4 regions of the Neobacillus pocheonensis genome follow, and region 2 is predicted to be linked to each of the others. Evidence: riboswitches for the same ligand, from Rfam matches in the RefSeq annotation. Region 2 holds a riboswitch; each other region holds the start of a gene.
The links. A riboswitch is a leader RNA that binds a small molecule or an ion and turns the genes downstream of it on or off. The one in region 2 is predicted to bind thiamine pyrophosphate.

Region 1: linked by a shared signal. The riboswitch ahead of ABES02_RS27490 (FeoA family protein) and the one ahead of thiC (phosphomethylpyrimidine synthase ThiC) in region 2 are both predicted to bind thiamine pyrophosphate.
Region 3: linked by a shared signal. The riboswitch ahead of thiM (hydroxyethylthiazole kinase) and the one ahead of thiC (phosphomethylpyrimidine synthase ThiC) in region 2 are both predicted to bind thiamine pyrophosphate.
Region 4: linked by a shared signal. The riboswitch ahead of ABES02_RS28735 (ABC transporter substrate-binding protein) and the one ahead of thiC (phosphomethylpyrimidine synthase ThiC) in region 2 are both predicted to bind thiamine pyrophosphate.

Annotation. Positions count from the first base shown of each region.
Region 1 covers NZ_JBCNAD010000066.1:73,971-78,202, forward strand. Annotated here, with positions in the region: gene ABES02_RS27475 (helix-turn-helix transcriptional regulator) at 1-267, opposite strand, end outside; gene ABES02_RS27480 (FeoB-associated Cys-rich membrane protein) at 396-551, opposite strand; gene feoB (ferrous iron transport protein B) at 574-2,577, opposite strand; gene ABES02_RS27490 (FeoA family protein) at 2,577-2,801, opposite strand; TPP riboswitch at 3,075-3,183, opposite strand; gene ABES02_RS27495 (histidine kinase N-terminal domain-containing protein) at 3,385-4,232, shown strand, end outside.
Region 2 covers NZ_JBCNAD010000008.1:302,172-306,403, reverse strand. Annotated here, with positions in the region: gene ABES02_RS06070 (MFS transporter) at 1-788, opposite strand, end outside; gene thiC (phosphomethylpyrimidine synthase ThiC) at 1,122-2,870, opposite strand; TPP riboswitch at 3,047-3,160, opposite strand; gene ABES02_RS06060 (small acid-soluble spore protein H) at 3,317-3,496, shown strand; gene ABES02_RS06055 (hypothetical protein) at 3,902-4,232, shown strand, end outside.
Region 3 covers NZ_JBCNAD010000047.1:52,260-56,491, forward strand. Annotated here, with positions in the region: gene thiE (thiamine phosphate synthase) at 1-271, opposite strand, end outside; gene thiD (bifunctional hydroxymethylpyrimidine kinase/phosphomethylpyrimidine kinase) at 268-1,077, opposite strand; gene thiM (hydroxyethylthiazole kinase) at 1,092-1,898, opposite strand; TPP riboswitch at 2,169-2,278, opposite strand; gene ABES02_RS24230 (glutaredoxin family protein) at 2,651-2,890, opposite strand; gene ABES02_RS24235 (hypothetical protein) at 3,101-3,322, opposite strand; gene ABES02_RS24240 (hypothetical protein) at 3,521-3,715, shown strand; gene ABES02_RS24245 (spermidine synthase) at 3,848-4,232, shown strand, end outside.
Region 4 covers NZ_JBCNAD010000087.1:1,412-5,643, reverse strand. Annotated here, with positions in the region: gene ABES02_RS28765 (hypothetical protein) at 1-474, shown strand, start outside; gene ABES02_RS28760 (hypothetical protein) at 493-786, shown strand; tRNA gene ABES02_RS28755 (tRNA-Ser) at 906-996, shown strand; RNA gene ssrA (transfer-messenger RNA) at 1,006-1,368, shown strand; tRNA gene ABES02_RS28745 (tRNA-Asn) at 1,379-1,451, shown strand; RNA gene ffs (signal recognition particle sRNA small type) at 1,449-1,542, shown strand; TPP riboswitch at 1,739-1,848, shown strand; gene ABES02_RS28735 (ABC transporter substrate-binding protein) at 1,993-2,988, shown strand; gene ABES02_RS28730 (thiamine-binding protein) at 3,001-3,291, shown strand; gene ABES02_RS28725 (ABC transporter permease) at 3,291-4,058, shown strand; gene ABES02_RS28720 (ABC transporter ATP-binding protein) at 4,055-4,232, shown strand, end outside.

The sequences.
Region 1 (4,232 bases), on a different contig from region 2:
ATAATCGATTCCTTCACGGGCTACCGTTTCCAACACTTCAAGCGGCTCATTTCCAAATAAAAATTGTACCGTTTCCGTTTCCCGAAAAAGGGCACAAATCGCAACGACTGTTGACCAGTTAGCAAGGACTCTTCCTTTTTCAATTTGAACAAGTGTCTTCTTTGATACACCAATGATTTCAGCCATTTTATCCTGAGTGTAGCCTGCCTCAGTCCGAATTAACCGAAGCTTTTCAGAAACTTTCAATATGATTTCATCTCTGGTCATGTTTTGCCCTTCCTTCAATAGCCTCTAGTGTAATTTTACACAAGTTTCAACTCATTTAAAAGTGATAAGGTGAGGTATTTTTAATAAATAAAAACTGCTACCCTATTTCAGATAGCAGTTTTTCATCATTATTGTATTTTTGGCGGGACCCCGCAATTACTTGAGCAGGAATCTTTTATGCCGCATGCAGCACATTTTCCTTTTTTTGATTTATTAATGAATTTAACCATTGCCCAAGCGGCGTATCCAAATATTGCAGCACCGATCACTATACTCGCAATCATCTTTTCCACCCCTTTTTAAAAATCATACAAGACCAAACAGCTTTCCACCCTGATAAATGATTAGAGATAATACATAAGCGATCACTAGTGCATAACCGATTGAAAAAGCTGTCCATTTTCTTGAGGCTGTTTCTTTATAAATTGTTGCAACTGTTGCCAAACATGGGATATACAACAAAATAAATACCATAAAACTATAAGCGGCTAGCGGTGAGTAATAATGGGATAGTAATCCCTGCAAACTGGCATCGTTAGGTACAAAATAGATAATATTCATGGTTGAAATAATCGCTTCCTTGGCAAGAAAGCCGGTAATTAACGAAGCCGCTGCCTGCCAGGTGCCAAAGCCAATTGGAGCGAGCAGCGGCGCCAGAACCCCTCCGATAGAAGCTAAAAAGCTGTCATCCATGTTTACGTTTAACCCATTAGGTCCAGCGTATGATAATAGCCAGATAAACACAGAACCAGCAAAAATGAACGTTCCAGCCTTTCTCACAAAGCCTTTACCTTTATCCCATGTACTTCTCCAAAGTGATTGAAATTGAGGAAGCCTATATGGCGGCAATTCAATAACAAATAAGGAAGTTTCAGATTTTAATAGAGTAGAAGAAAATACTTTTGCCAGAATTAAAGCAACTACGATCCCAAGAACATATAAACTCAAGACAATCAATGCTTTATTGGCTGCAAAGAATGCCCCCACAAACAACGCATATACAGGCAAGCGAGCCGAGCAGGACATTAAAGGCGTCAGCAAAATTGTTAACAGCCGTTCACGAGGTGTTTCAATCGTTCTTGCCGCCATAATTCCTGGAACATTACAGCCAAAGCCAATCATCATTGGAATAAATGCTTTTCCATTTAATCCGACCGATTCCATAATCCTGTCCATTACCATGGCTACCCGTGCCATATATCCTGAGTCTTCTAATAAAGATATAAAAAAGAATAAGATAAAGATTTGCGGTACAAATACCAGTACCCCGCCAACCCCGGCTACTAACCCTTCAATAATTAAAGCATGGATAAAAGAAGAGGCATGAATAGCTGATAATACGTTTTCAAATCCTGCCGTAACCGGACCAGTTAAGAGGGCATCCAATGCATCCGATAGCGGTGTTCCGAGCCAATCAAATGTCAACATGAACATCAAATACATTAAGAGCAAAAAGATTGGCATCCCTAAATATCGATTGGTGACGATGCTGTCAATTTTTTCTGAAAGAGGAATGACTGAATCACTTTTTCTCGCCACATCCGCAATTATTTTTTCAATGACTTCTTTTCTCTTTAAATAAATAAAATTAGCGAGTGATTTGCTGCCGTATAACTTTTGTATTTTCAATTCCAAATTCGAAAGAATAGCAGCTAGCTTGGATCCATTAACGATTCCATTTAGGTAATTCCTTACATATTCATTTCCCTCAAAAAATTGGATGGCCAGCCACCTCAGTGAATGTTCCGTTTTTCCGGTGAATTCACTGGACAATGCCGTAATGGCTTCTTCAACCTCTTTGCCATAATAGACAAGATTCTTTTTGATAGGCAGGATTGATTTCGTTGAAATGACATCTACGAGCTTGTCACAGCCTTTGCCGCTTCTAGCGACAACTGGAACAACAGGTACACCGAGAATTTCAGCCAACTTTGGGGCATCTATTTGGATTCCACGTTTATTTGCGACATCGACCATATTTAGCCCAATAAGGGCAGGCTTTTCAAATTCCAGCAATTGCAAAGTTAAATGCAAATTGCGTTCTAATTGAGAAGCATCCAGGATATTCAGTAAGCGATCGACCGATTCATTTAAAAAGAAGGAGGTCACAACCCCTTCATCCTTTGAAAGTGGATTCAAGGTATAGACACCAGGCAAATCAATTAATCTGCCAATATTATTTTTAAACACGCCTACTTTCTTTTCAACTGTTACACCGCTCCAGTTGCCAACATACTCATAGGAACCTGTTAAATTGTTAAACAATGAAGTTTTTCCCGTATTGGGATTTCCAATTAGAGCGATTTCCATTAGATTCTCTCCACTTCGATTTGAACTGCTTCCTTCCTCCGGATTCCAATACACTGTCCGCAGGACTCAATCATAATCGGACCTCCAAAAGGCATCACACATTTTACACATACTTCCGAGCCTTCCGTAATCCCTAAATCGAGCAAACGCCTCTGGACAAGCTGGCCAACATGAGAAATGTCAATGATTTTACCCTTGTCCCCTGCTTTTAAGATACCGAACATGTGCTATCACCCTATCTATATTAATTGAGAATGATTCTCTTTCTATATTGACATTTTAACACTTTTTATTATTAATAAGCGTAATAATTTTGACAATATTTCAAAAAAAAAAGAAAAGCACAAAGCTTTTCTTTTTAGAGTTTATTAATTTTCCTTGACAAGCATTCTCTTGGGCAATGCCTCGATAACTAGAACGACAATGATAGCACTGACCACAAAGCTTGGGAGCATATAAATTCTATAATAAAGAATTGGATTGTCTGCATTGCTAATTGTTCAGGCAAACCACATCCGTACGCTAGCGTTAACTAACAGGTTCATAGGGTCAGAACACATTATCGTTCACTCTCAGCCGCTCTTTACAGCTCCCCTTGTGGACATATACAATTGATTTCATTAAGAATAAACTACTATTTAATATTGAATACAAGGATAATATTCAATCATTTGCAAGCGAAAGTTTAATGACAAATTAACTATGGAAATATTGGGAAAATAATTTCCACATGATATTAAAAGGATTTTTTGTTATTATCAGCGAATTAAGATTGTGATTAGGAATGTGGGATTTAGGAGGTACAGCATGTTTACAGATAAACAAACGGAATTAATTGATTTCTTTAATAAACATAAAGACCAATTAATTCTTGATTGGGAAGATTCATATATTATCTCGAAAGAAGACCCTTATAAAGAAAAAATAAGCGAAAATGCTAAAGCCCTTTTTAATGTAATCTTAACGATGCATAAATTTTCCGAGCAGGAGCTTTTGAACGTAATCGAAAAAATAGCAAAAGAGATATCGGAAGAAAGAGTCATTGCCAAAATTAATATTGGGGACTTTGTTTATAATGTCAATCTTGGCAGAACGATTTTGTACAGTTATTTAAGCAAAACTGGAATATCATGGTCAGAAATGCAGGAATCGATCAATCGAATTAATTTCTGCTTTGACAAGTTTTTATACTATGCTGTTTCCCATTATACTGAAGCGAAAAATAAAATTATTGAAGAAAAAACAATGTTTATTGACTCGACCCATCAGGATCGTCTAACCCTTCTTGGACAAATGACTTCTAGCTTTATTCATGAATTTAGAAACCCGCTCACATCAGTCCAGGGTTTTATCCAGCTTCTAAAAGCTGATTATCCTAATATGAAGTATCTAGATATTATTTCAAGTGAATTAGATCAGCTGAATTTTAGAATTTCTCAGTTTCTTCTCCTTTCCAAGAAAGAATTAATCGGAAAAGAAAAAGATTATTATAATTTAAATAAATTAATTGATGAAGTGTTGAATTTCCTCTATCCAAGCATTCTAGATGGTAAAGTAAAAATCATCAAGGAATTATGTGAGGATATTACACTTCACGGTTATGCGGATGAAATTAGGCAGGTATTTATCAATATCATTTTTAATGCGATTGATGT
Region 2 (4,232 bases):
ATATTCACTAGCCACGGGATTAAAACCCGCATGATACCCCCTGAAAAAATATTAATTAACGAGAAAGCTAGAATCGTAATCCATAACCACGACTGTTCTTTGAGAACGACGATCCCTTCCAAAAAATCCTGTTTAATCGAATTTTTTTCGCTTGGTATCTCTTTCGTTTTTTGAAACGGCAATGTCCGCAGGTTAAATAAAAACAGCAGGGAGATGATGTAGGTAAGGGCATCAATCCCAAACCCCCATCCAGCAGATAAAGAAGAGACAATCAATCCTCCAATAATTGGGCCTGATATTCGTAACGCCTGCATACTCACTTGCGTTAAGGAATTGGCGGCATTGCGGATATCTTCAGTAAATACTTTCGCTCTCACAGCCGAATAGGCTGGCTGAAAAAAACTATCCATCATACCCATTCCAAACATGATAATAAAAAGAGACGTCATATTTAACTGCCCGATAAAGGCGATCACTGCTAAGATCACCATGAACATAAAGCGGACAATGTCGACGAAAAACATGATTTTCACTTTGTTCATTTTATCAACCAGGACGCCAGAAAAAGGTAGCAGCACAACAAAAGGCGTCATATAGACCGCCATCACTGTCCCCATCATCGCGGTTGAATGAGACTCCTGAAGGACAACGATCGGTAGAATCACATTTGTGATCGAGCTTCCTAACAAAGAAAAAATCTGCCCAAAAAGTAAGGCTGTAAAATGCCTGGATTTCCTAAAAAGCTGAAAATATGTAAACTCACGGTTCATTTGTTTTGTTTGTATCACCTTAAAGGATTCATCTCCTTTTTTTGAAATTTGCAGCTATTTTTTATTATGCAATTTTATAGAGATAATGAAAAGAGTTATATAAAAAGATTAATATAGGAAAAAAGGATAGAACGATGGGTTCTATCCTTAAACGACCAAATTAATACTGTTTTCTAATAATAGGTACTTTCAGCGAAACCACACTTTTGGCATTTCCTCATTCCGGGGGTCTCTAAGAATATATGCTTACAATGACACTGGATGGATTGGATTTTTTCTTTTAAAAAATCTAGCTTTTGATTTAAAGATTCTAGTTCTTCTATTAGCCTTGTTATTTCATTGTTTGAAGTGTTATCGATAAATTCTGGACCCATCATGGATAAACTCCTCCGCTTTATTCTTCATGCCTTCTTCAATTTCTAAACTGTCATCCACATTCATGCCGCGAATGTTATGTGAAATCTTCATGGAACAAAACTTTGGACCGCACATGGAACAAAAATGGGCTGTTTTTGCCCCTTCAGCCGGAAGAGTTTCATCGTGGTATTCTCTAGCACGTTCCGGATCCAATGATAAGTTGAATTGGTCTTCCCATCTGAATTCGAAACGGGCTTTCGATAAAGCATTGTCTCTGATTTGCGCACCCGGGTGGCCTTTTGCCAGATCAGCAGCATGAGCGGCAATTTTATAAGCAATGACACCCGCTCGGACATCGTCTTTATTCGGTAATCCCAGATGTTCTTTTGGAGTTACGTAACATAGCATCGCGGTTCCAAACCAGCCAATCATCGCTGCTCCGATCGCAGAAGTAATATGATCATATCCTGGTGCAATATCGGTTGTTAACGGTCCCAAGGTATAAAATGGCGCTTCTTTACAGAGTTCCAATTGCTTATCCATATTCTCTTTAATCATATGCATCGGTACATGGCCGGGACCTTCAATCATAACTTGGACATCATGCATCCAGGAAATTTCAGTTAATTCACCTAATGTCTCAAGTTCAGCAAATTGAGCATCATCATTGGCATCTGCAATGCTGCCAGGACGTAATCCATCTCCAAGGGAAACTGAAATATCATACTGCTTTAGAATTTCACAAATTTCTTCAAAATGGGTGTATAGAAAATTTTCTTGATGATGAGCCAAACACCACTGCGCCATAATCGAACCTCCGCGGGATACGATGCCCGTTGTCCGTTTCACCGTCAATGGAATATAGCGTAATAATACACCGGCATGAATAGTAAAATAATCGACGCCTTGTTCGGCTTGTTCAATCAGCGTATCTCGGTATACTTCCCAAGTTAAATCCTCGGCAATTCCATTCACCTTCTCAAGGGCTTGATAAATCGGAACAGTTCCCACAGGTACAGGCGAATTGCGGATAATCCATTCTCTTGTTGTATGTATATTTTTTCCGGTAGATAAATCCATGATCGTATCAGCTCCCCAACGGGTAGCCCAAGTCATTTTTTCAACCTCTTGTTCAATAGAGGATGTAACTGCTGAATTCCCGATGTTCGCGTTGATTTTTACAAGAAAATTCCTTCCAATTATCATCGGTTCAATTTCTGGATGATTAATATTGGCTGGTATGATCGCTCTTCCTCGTGCAACCTCCTCTCGAACAAACGACGGTTCGACGTTTTCTCGTATCGCTATAAACTCCATTTCGGGGGTGATCATTCCTTTTTTGGCGTAATGCATCTGTGTAACAGTATGACCTTTTTTTGCACGGAGAGGTGCTAGGTTTATATTAGGAAACCATTCTAGATTGGCCCGATTATCTTCATCAAGGTATCCGTTATCTCTTGGCTTTATTTTTCTGCCTGCATATCTTTCAACATCATTTCGCTCAAGAACCCATTTCTCGCGTAATGCTGGCAGCCCTTTCCTTATGTCAATTTGATAGTTAGTGTCTGTATATGGACCACTTGTATCATAAACTCTAACGGGGGCATTTTCTTCTTCCCCGAAAGTAGTAACTGTTCGTTTCAATTGGATTTCTCTCATCGGGACCTTCATTTCAGGTCTAGAACCCTCTTGATAAACTTTTTTACTTCCAGTGAATGGTGATTTTAATTCGATATTCTGCATGTAACTTCCTCCTAAAAAATTGGTAGATTTTGCGATCTGGAAGTTACAGCATAGTTCACAACATGTAGTACTCAATGGACTGACATGTAAATGAATGACAATAAAAAAAGGTTCTGTATACACAGAACCTGATTCATCGTCAAAAAGTAGCGGCGCATAGTAAAAATGGTTATATTACGCCTTCGAAACTACTTCCCTACGCTGGTATGATCCAGATCAGGTTCAAAGGGTCAAAGAATTTTATGCATTCTTCTCTCAGTCCGAGCCATCGGACCCCCCTAGTAGAACTAAAAAACAATATAAAATATGTTTCTTACTCTAAAAAAATAACATAATCTTTTCAGTAAAAAAAGCTTTTTCTAAAAAAAATATGTCATTGCAAATGAATATACATGCGAATTAAAACAAAAACTTTAATTTGTGATAACGAAAAGGAGGGATGAATATTGGACGCACAACGCGCACAGGAAATCGCGAGTTCACGAAACATGGCCAATGTAACCTATAACGGAACCCCAATTTATATTGAACATGTTGACCAGGAAGCCGGAAAAGCTACCATCCATCCGCTGGATGAACCAGATACTAAACAAAGTGTTTCTGTATCGAGCTTAAAAGAACAATGATGGAATGAAAGGATATACAAAATTCTCATGACTTTAGTGTGATTCATTTTTGCGTTAATTCGCCCCTTTGCCATCGAAAAAGCAGTAAAATTCCCATTTTGGAAATTTTACTGCTTTTGTTGTATACCCCATTGAATCAGTCATCCTATAAATCTAGTGATAGCACCTAAAAAAGTACTCCCCTTCCTTTTTAAAAAATTTTTACCGAAATGGATTTAAAAATAGGAATACAAGCACACACACTGCTCATCCATCTGGGTTCTGGTCTTGTATCATACTCTATTATTTGCCTATTTTCTCTTAAATTTTAGAAAAAAAGGCTAATTTATTAGGACAACGTCATTCCATGACACATATAGATGCAGTGTAAATATAATTAATTAATTTTCAGGGGGAAAACTTATTATGCATAAAGACATCATGAAGTATTTTTTAGGGAAAGTAATCAAGATCAATCGGGGCGGTCCTGAATCAAGAATCGGAAAGTTAATGGATTACGGTGACGACCATCTCGCTATTTACACAGAAGATGACGGCATTGTTTATTACAATATGCAGCAAATTAAAAGTTTTACAGATAATATGAAGGGTAATATGCCATTTAATGTGGATGTTCCTTCCAATTTAGTATTTAAAAAAGCAGATCATTTTCAAGATCTACTTGAGGCATTAAAATTTCAATGGGTAGGAATAAATCGCGGGGGTCCTGAAAAGCTCGAAGGAGTATTAAGTGATA
Region 3 (4,232 bases), on a different contig from region 2:
CGATATGGACACCGTCTGCATCTATCGTTAATGCCAGTTCGATATCATCATTCACTATAAACGGGATTTGATTTTGTCTACAAATGTTTTGGAGTTCTTTGGCAAGTGCATATTTTTCAACACCCGTTAAAGCTCCTTCACCCTTTTCCCGAAATTGAAAAAATGTAATGCCGCCGGAAATAGCCTCTTTTAAAACCTCTGTCGGGTCCATCAAGCAATTAGGACTGCCCATGATAAAATAAACCTTTAATGCTTCGCGCAGATTTTTCATGATCTTACAAACACCTGCCTTTTTTGATAGGCCCAATGGTTCGTCGGACCATGCCCCAGTCCAATTTCTAAATCTTCCTCAATGGCTGCCTGAATAAAGTCCTTCGCCTTCACAACAGCGTCGTAGATGGTTGCCCCATTTGCCAGTTCAGCAGTAATGGCCGCTGAAAACGTACAGCCCGTTCCATGGGTGTTTTTCGTCTCGATGCGTTTGCTTGTAAAAGTGTAAAATTTCTTGCCATCAAACAATAAATCGATTGATTCAGTTTCGTTGTCATCATGGCCGCCTTTAATAACGATGTTTTTTACACCTAATTCGAAAAGTCTTTGTGCCGCCTCCTGTTTGTCTTCTTCCGTTTGAATCGACATCTCTGTAAGGACCTCTGCTTCCGGTATGTTCGGTGTAATAACCTTGGCAAGTGGTAATAAATAATTTTTCATGGCCGAAATAGCTTCTATTTGTAAAAGCGATGCTCCCCCCTTGGCAATCATCACTGGGTCCACCACAAGATTGTCCCATTTGTATTTGCTAATTTGTTCACTAACCGCTCTGATGATGTCTGCATTAAAGAGCATTCCGGTTTTTACTGCGTCAGTGCCCATGTCATCACCTATAGCTTGAATCTGCTTAATAACGGCCTCGACTGTCATCGGATAGACGCCGTGGACACCTAATGTATTTTGCGCTGTTACTGCAGTTAAAGCTGACATTCCGAAGACTTCCAATTCCTGAAAGGTTTTAAGGTCAGCTTGAATTCCCGCTCCGCCGCCGCTATCAGATCCTGCAATCGTTAATGCTTTTTTCATTTTGCTAACCTCCCCTACACCTGTCTAAATGAACTATGTTGAACGATATCTTCTGAGGAAACGAGGGCCAATTGGTTTAAAAACTCGATTTGGAAACTTCCTGGACCCATTTCAGCCGTTTTTTGTGCTGCTTTTTCGGCTGCAATTCCGTAAAAGCTTAGTGCTGCAACGGAAGCCCTAATGAGATCCTTATCCACTCCAGCAAAAGCACCAATCACTGAAGTCAATAAGCATCCAGTCCCGGTGACCTTGGTTAAGATTGGATGACCACCCGCAACTAAATACGTGGTTTTTCCATTGCTGACAATGTCTTCTTTTCCGGTAATCACGACAACACAATTCATTTTTTCGGCAGCATTAATGGCGATGTCAATGACATTCCCCTCTGCATTACCAGCGTCAACGCCTTTTATTTCCCACTTTTCCCCCACTACATTCGCAATTTCGGCAGCATTACCTCTAATAACGGAGACTTTAACTTCTTTCATGATTCTTTGTGCTGTTACGGTTCGATAGCTTGTAGCCCCTGCTCCAACCGGGTCAAAAATGACTGGAACATTCGCCTCATTTGCTGCTTTCCCCGCAATGATCATCGATTCAACAGTTTGCGGGTTTAGGGTTCCAATATTTAAAACTACTGAACTAGCAATCTTCGCCATATCCGCCACCTCTTCAGCTGCATACGCCATAACCGGTGATGCGCCAAGAGCAAGAAGACCATTTGCCGTAAAGTTGGTAACAACTACATTCGTGATATTATGTACAAGCGGGTTTACCTCACGTACTTTTTGCAAAGTTTCAGCTAAACTGTTTTTTTCCATTTGAATTTCCCCTTTTCTTTTTTAAAATAAAGGCTCTGTTAAATTTGGTTGTTGATTTCCGCTCCGGGCACTCGCTTTCCGCGGGGAGGTCCTAGAGCCTCCTCGGCGCTTTGCGCCTGTGGGGTCTCTAGCGACCTCTCTATCCCGCAGGAGTCGAGTGCCCTCCGCTCCAATCAACTATGAGCAAAATTAAGATTGACCTTTAACAAAGCCAAAATAAAAAAACCAGATCCATTATTTGGACCTGGTTCATAAGCAAGAAAGTAAAAATACTTCACAAGACTACTTTCCTACGCTGGTATTATCCAGATCAGGTCCAAAGGGTCAAAAACGTTGCCGTTTTCTCTCAGCCCGCATGAAGGGCACCCCTAGTAGATACAACACATATTAAATTTCAACCCAATAATACTCCTATTAAAATAATAAGTAAAGAATAAATTACTAAATAAAAAATCCGTAACAGTTTACATAATGTTATTATGGCAAAACGATTAACCCATGAAAGACCTAACCCTACTTATATTGGTGAGAATTGTCCTTCATTTAGCCAATGAAGGACAGGACAGGCTATTTTCTGTTATGATTTGTCCTTCATCAATCTTATGAAGACCAATTTTCATCTATTCTCTGTAATTTTTGTCCTTCATCGATCTTATGAAGGACATTTTCACCCATTCTCTGTAATGTTTTGTCCATCATCGAGCCTAGTTTCACCCTTTATTAAAAATTTTCGAGATTAATAAATATTTTTCCTATTTTTTTGCCAGCTCCATCAGCTCTTTTAGTTCATTAGTAAAACCTTTAACTGCTCGATGATCTACAACTGTCACTGGAACTCCTAAAAAACCATACGCTTCTACTTCCTTTTGATACTCCGGGTTCGTCGAAACATTCCTGGTTTCAAATGAAATTCCTTCCTGTGTGAGTACTTGTTTGACCATTGTGCATTCAATACAGTCATTTGTCGTATAAACGATTACTTGCTTGCTCATTTTTTATTTTCTCCTCCAAGTCATAAAATGAGATAGTGTTTCGCCATAATCTATCAGAAACCTCTCCAAATGACAATTTTTTAATTTTTGATATTTCACGAATCGATTCATTCATTATGATTGTATGTGTCATTTTCCCTATAAATAGTCCTTCAAATGGCCATGGATCATAAGTTTCAATCATTGTTTGTTCAAGAGGATAGGCTTTCACTAATTGCTTAATTTTTCTTTATAAACAATATCAATATCAGGTGTTACAGAAATATAATATCCATTCTCTATCAGATGTATATGGGCATCAATCATTTTTATCAACCACTTCACCCCTTTAATAGCAACAATTAAAGCGCTTTCATGCGACAAAGAAACACGAGAAATGTCTGTTCCTGCGCTTTCCCGAGGAATAAAAAATATTTCCTCAGTTTTTTTCATGCATCAAAGCCTAGTATAGAGCTATTTTACCATCCCTCTGAACAAAAGCTTAGAATAAATTCATTCTTGAAATAATTCGACTTTTTTTGCATTTTTCATCTATACAATCTCAAATTGACATGATTGATAGAATTATTTTATATATTTGGAATTTTTTGTGGATAGAAATATAATATATTTATAGTATGGGGGTGTCAAATGAGAAAAGATGGTGGTCCAGACATGAAATCGAAGCCAGGTTCTAACAATAATAAGAATAGTGTTCGAGTGAATAATAATTTCAGCCTCACAATTAACTTTGGAGATTCCTTGAATCTACTTGCTTTGATTGCAGGAGTTTATGTTTTGAGGAGAATTGCTAAAAAACAAAAAATTAGGAAAGACAACATGTAATGGGAATTCATCCATTACGTTTTTTTTATGTCCATCTTATTTAATGGATCGGCGCAAATCCTATGCTATTTATTCACTCATGTGCCAGACCAAATGAATACTCTATAGTAAACATGCTATGGAGGTTTAAACATGAATTCAAAAAATAAGAATGAAAGTTTAGAAGGCTACTTTTTGCTTTTCGGGTCAACGTTAGTTTATAAGACTTCTAGCTTATATCAAAATATCTACGTTACCGAACGAAGTGAATTCCAAGGAATGAGAGGAAAGTTCCGTTTACTTCAATTTTCCTCAAATGATGTTCAAGGAATAATCAATTTGGATCAGAAACAATACCTCGTCGTTTCTTACATCCGAGTATTAGTGGATCTTATTAATCACTTTGTATCAGCTTTTAAAAATGGATTCATTATTGGCCATGGAATTGGCACCATTAGTTCCCACTACTCAGATCGAAATATTTTGACAGCTGAGATAGACCCGATTGTCGTTGAGGTATCCAAGCAATACTTTGGAC
Region 4 (4,232 bases), on a different contig from region 2:
CGAGTAGTTAATGAAGTTTTTGATCCTAAGAATTATGAGGCATATTATATCCTAACACTGTCCATTTTTAATTCTCGTTTATCGACCTGGAAAGATGCGAGTAAATTTGAAATTGATGTTGAAAATAGTATTAAAACAGTCTTATTGGATTTCAACCAAAAGCAGCGTGAGAAGTATCATCTTCAACTACTGGAATTAGATAAGTTTAAAAACTATTTTATCTTGGCCCTATCTTCTAAAACTAAATTTAATCCTGAGGAAGAAAATGACCGTATTTCTTTAATCGTGAATAAAATACTAACGAATCCATTTTATGTCGGACAAAACTGGTTTAATCTAATCGGTGAAAAAGGAAGAGTAGAACGGAAACTCTTTTGCTACTCATTTAAGGAATACCCCAGGGACGGTTCTAACGGTTTAAATAAGATTGGTTCAGACCACAAACCATCCCTATTGCGCGTTGGCAATTCTTAAAAGGAGTGAATGACCAGCTTGTTTATAGATATTGTTATTGACATCGCATTAGAATTAGTTGGATTTTTCATTCCTGATTTTTCCCCGAAATCAAAGTTCGAAAAACACATAATTAGATTAACAGAAGAAGCATGGTTTTCCTCATTAGAGCAGGATTACAGATACGGATATATTATTTACAATAACAAGAATGTAAAACGCTTCTTAAGCAATGAAAAAAATGTCAAAATGATTATTAGTATGGATATAGAAAGGGAGAAATTCATTAGCTTAGTAAAAAAGGAACATGTCCGGTTCACAAGATTACGGTAAAAGCTAATGAAACCATTAGGACTTTTGAACTACCAAAATTTACAGTTGTCTTCCAATTGAGTTTGATGATATAGTTCATGTGTAAGTTCTTTACGGAACTTCACGATAATTTTTTTTACAGAGAAGTACTCAAGAGGCTGAAGAGGCGCCCCTGCTAAGGGTGTAGGTCGGGTAACCGGCGCGAGGGTTCAAATCCCTTCTTCTCTGCCATTATAATATGGGAATGTCTTGGTATCGACAGGGATAGTTTGAGCTTATATTGCGAGTCGAGGGATTCGGCCTCGTTAAAACGATAAAGCCTATAGCTGGCAAACAAGAAAACAACTTCGCTTTCGCTGCTTAATAACAGCCGTTAGCGGTTCCACCCTCCATCGTCCATGTGGTAGGGTAAGGGACTCACTCTAAGTGGACTACGCTGAATTCCACCGTCTGAGGATGAAAGAAGAGAATAATCAGACTAGCTGCTTCAATGCCTGTCAGTAGGCTAAAGAAGTCGGTGAAAACTAATTTTACTGACTACACTCGTAGAAGTATAAGTGCCAATATCTTTGCACACGGGTTCAACTCCCGTCATTTCCACTAAAATAATTGTTCCGCAGTAGTCCAGGTGGTAGTCCGATTGGCTGTTAACCGATTGGTCGTAGGTTCGAGTCCTACCTGCGGATTTATAGTCCAACAAGGAAACTAGGAACTTGGTCAGGGCGGGAACGCAGCAGCCATAACTAGTGAAATTGTGTGGGTATTACATAGGTAGAAGCTCAAAACGCTAAACTCTTATCTTATTTGAGTTTAGCGTTTTTTTGTTTTGACCACGGGGACGGTTCTCATGGTATTTATAAAGTCAGTTCAGACCAGAAGAACCGTCCCCATGGCACTTTCCCTGGAACTTGTATATAAAAACGTTGGCATTGACTACAATGACTGATATAATGGTAGAGAAATAAGTGAATACGATGAAATGTGGGGGAACCGGTGTTGCCGGTTGAGATTTAGTCCGTGAGACGATGACCCTTGGAACCTGATCTGGTTAATACCGGCGGAGGGAACATATTCTTAAACAATTAATTGTTTGCTGATATGCACTCAGGTTTCTTAGCCTGGGTGCTTTATTTTGTTTAAACAAGGTTTTGCCTTCTTACAACTAAGGTTCCAGCCATTTTGATTTGTTTCACTTTAGATTTTAATTTCACATATGGGGGATTCAAGATGAAGAAATGGCTAGTACTAGTCCTATCAGTTTTTTTAATAACGGGATGCAGCGGTAAAAAAGAAACGGAAAACGCAAAAGGAAAAAAGCAGCCTCTTAAAAAGGTTTCGATCGTACTAGATTGGACGCCAAATACCAATCATACTGGATTATACGTAGCAAAAGAAAAAGGATTCTTTAAAAAAGAGGGCTTAGATGTGGATATTATCATGCCGGGCGAGTCGGGTGCTGACCAACTAGTAGCTTCTGGCAAGGCGCAATTTGGTGTTGGCTACCAAGAAGCGATAACCCAAGCACGTGTACAAGGGGTGCCACTAGTATCCATCGCTGCTGTGATTCAGCACAATACATCAGGTTTCGCTTCACCAGCTGCCAAACAGATTCAATCACCAAAAGATTTTGAAGGAAAAACATACGGTGGATGGGGTTCGCCAGTCGAAAAATCTGTTATCACTTCTTTAATGAACAAAGAAAATGCCAATGCCAATAAGGTGAAAATTGTGAACATGGGTGATACCGACTTTTTTACGGCTGTGAAAAGAGACATCGATTTTGCTTGGATTTACTATGGATGGACTGGTATTCAAGCAGAGCTTCGTAATGAAAAGATTAATATGGTTTACTTAACCGATTACTCTGACAAACTGGACTACTATACACCCGTTTTAGAGACCAACGAAAAAATGATCGAACAGAACCCTGAAACGGTTAAAGCATTCGTAAAAGCCACGGCACAAGGGTATCAATTTGCCATCAAAAACCCTGATCAAGCTGCGGATATCCTGATGAAAGCAGCACCGGATTTAGATCCAAAGCTTGTTAAGAAAAGTCAAGAATGGTTATCGCCGAAATATCAGGATGATGCAAAGGCATGGGGGATTCAAAAGCAAGAGGTTTGGGAAAATTATACCCAATGGATGTATGAAAATAAGCTTCTTGACAAAAAAATAGATGCGAAAAAAGCATTTACTAATGAGTTTTTACCAAAACAATAGGGGGATAAAGACATGGCGAATTCTTTAATCAGCATTCAAATAATCCCGAAAACAAAGAATGGCGAAGACGTGATTCCGTACGTTGATGAAGCCATTAAAGTAATAGATGAATCTGGTGTGAAATATGAGGTACACCCGTTAGAAACAACAATGGAAGGCGAACTTCACGAATTATTTGCGGTAATTTCAAAAATGAATGAACGAATGATTGAAATGGGAAGCAAAAATGTCATTTCACAAGTGAAGATTCTTTATCAGCCAACAGGCATTTCTATGGCTGACTTAACGGTGAAATATCGATGATGAGGAAGAATCTTGTAAAAGGGTGGAGACCAATTTTGGTTCTCCTCCTTTTGTTTGTCATTTGGGAAATGGTCGTTAATATAGCAGAAGTGCCGGAATGGCTTCTTCCTCCGCCATCAAAGATTTTCGCAGAGGCCATGGATGGTTGGCTTAATTTTTATCCAGATGTGTTTTCAACGGTTAAAATTTCACTACTTGGATTTGCGGTTGGAGCAATCATTGGACTGGTGGCCGCCATTTTATTGCATCTAGTTCCTGTTTTAAAAGATTCCTTCTATCCATTGTTGATTTTATCGCAAAATGTTCCCATTATCGTTCTTGCTCCACTGTTGGTCATTTGGTTTGGGTTTGGAATATTACCAAAAATGATTGTGATCACTCTGGTTTGTTTCTTTCCCATTACTGTGGCCGCTTTAGATGGATTTAGCCAAACCCCTTCAGAGTTGAAGCATTATATGATGATGGCAGGTGCATCGAAAACGCAGCTTTTTTGGAAATTGGAACTGCCGTTTTCGTTGCCGTCGATTTTTTCAGGCTTAAAGATCTCTGCAACATACAGCGTAATGGGGGCCGTTATTTCCGAATGGCTTGGTGCTAAGCAGGGGATCGGTGTCTTTATGACATTCGCATCGTCGTCTTTTCGAACGGACCGGGTGTTTGTTGCTATTTTTACGATCATGTTCTTGAGCCTCTTATTTTTCTTTTTCATCGTTTTTATAGAGCAAAGAGTGGTTCGTTGGAAGCCGAAAGGGGATGAGAACAAATGAGCTATCTCCGTTTTCAAAACGTTTCGAAGCGTTTCAGACAAAATGAAGTACTAAAAAACCTTGATTTTTCCATTAAAAAAAATGAATTTGTTTCAATTATTGGCCCATCAGGTAGTGGAAAAAGCACCATCTTTCATTTAATTGGGGGTATTCTTTCACCAGATGAAGGGGAAA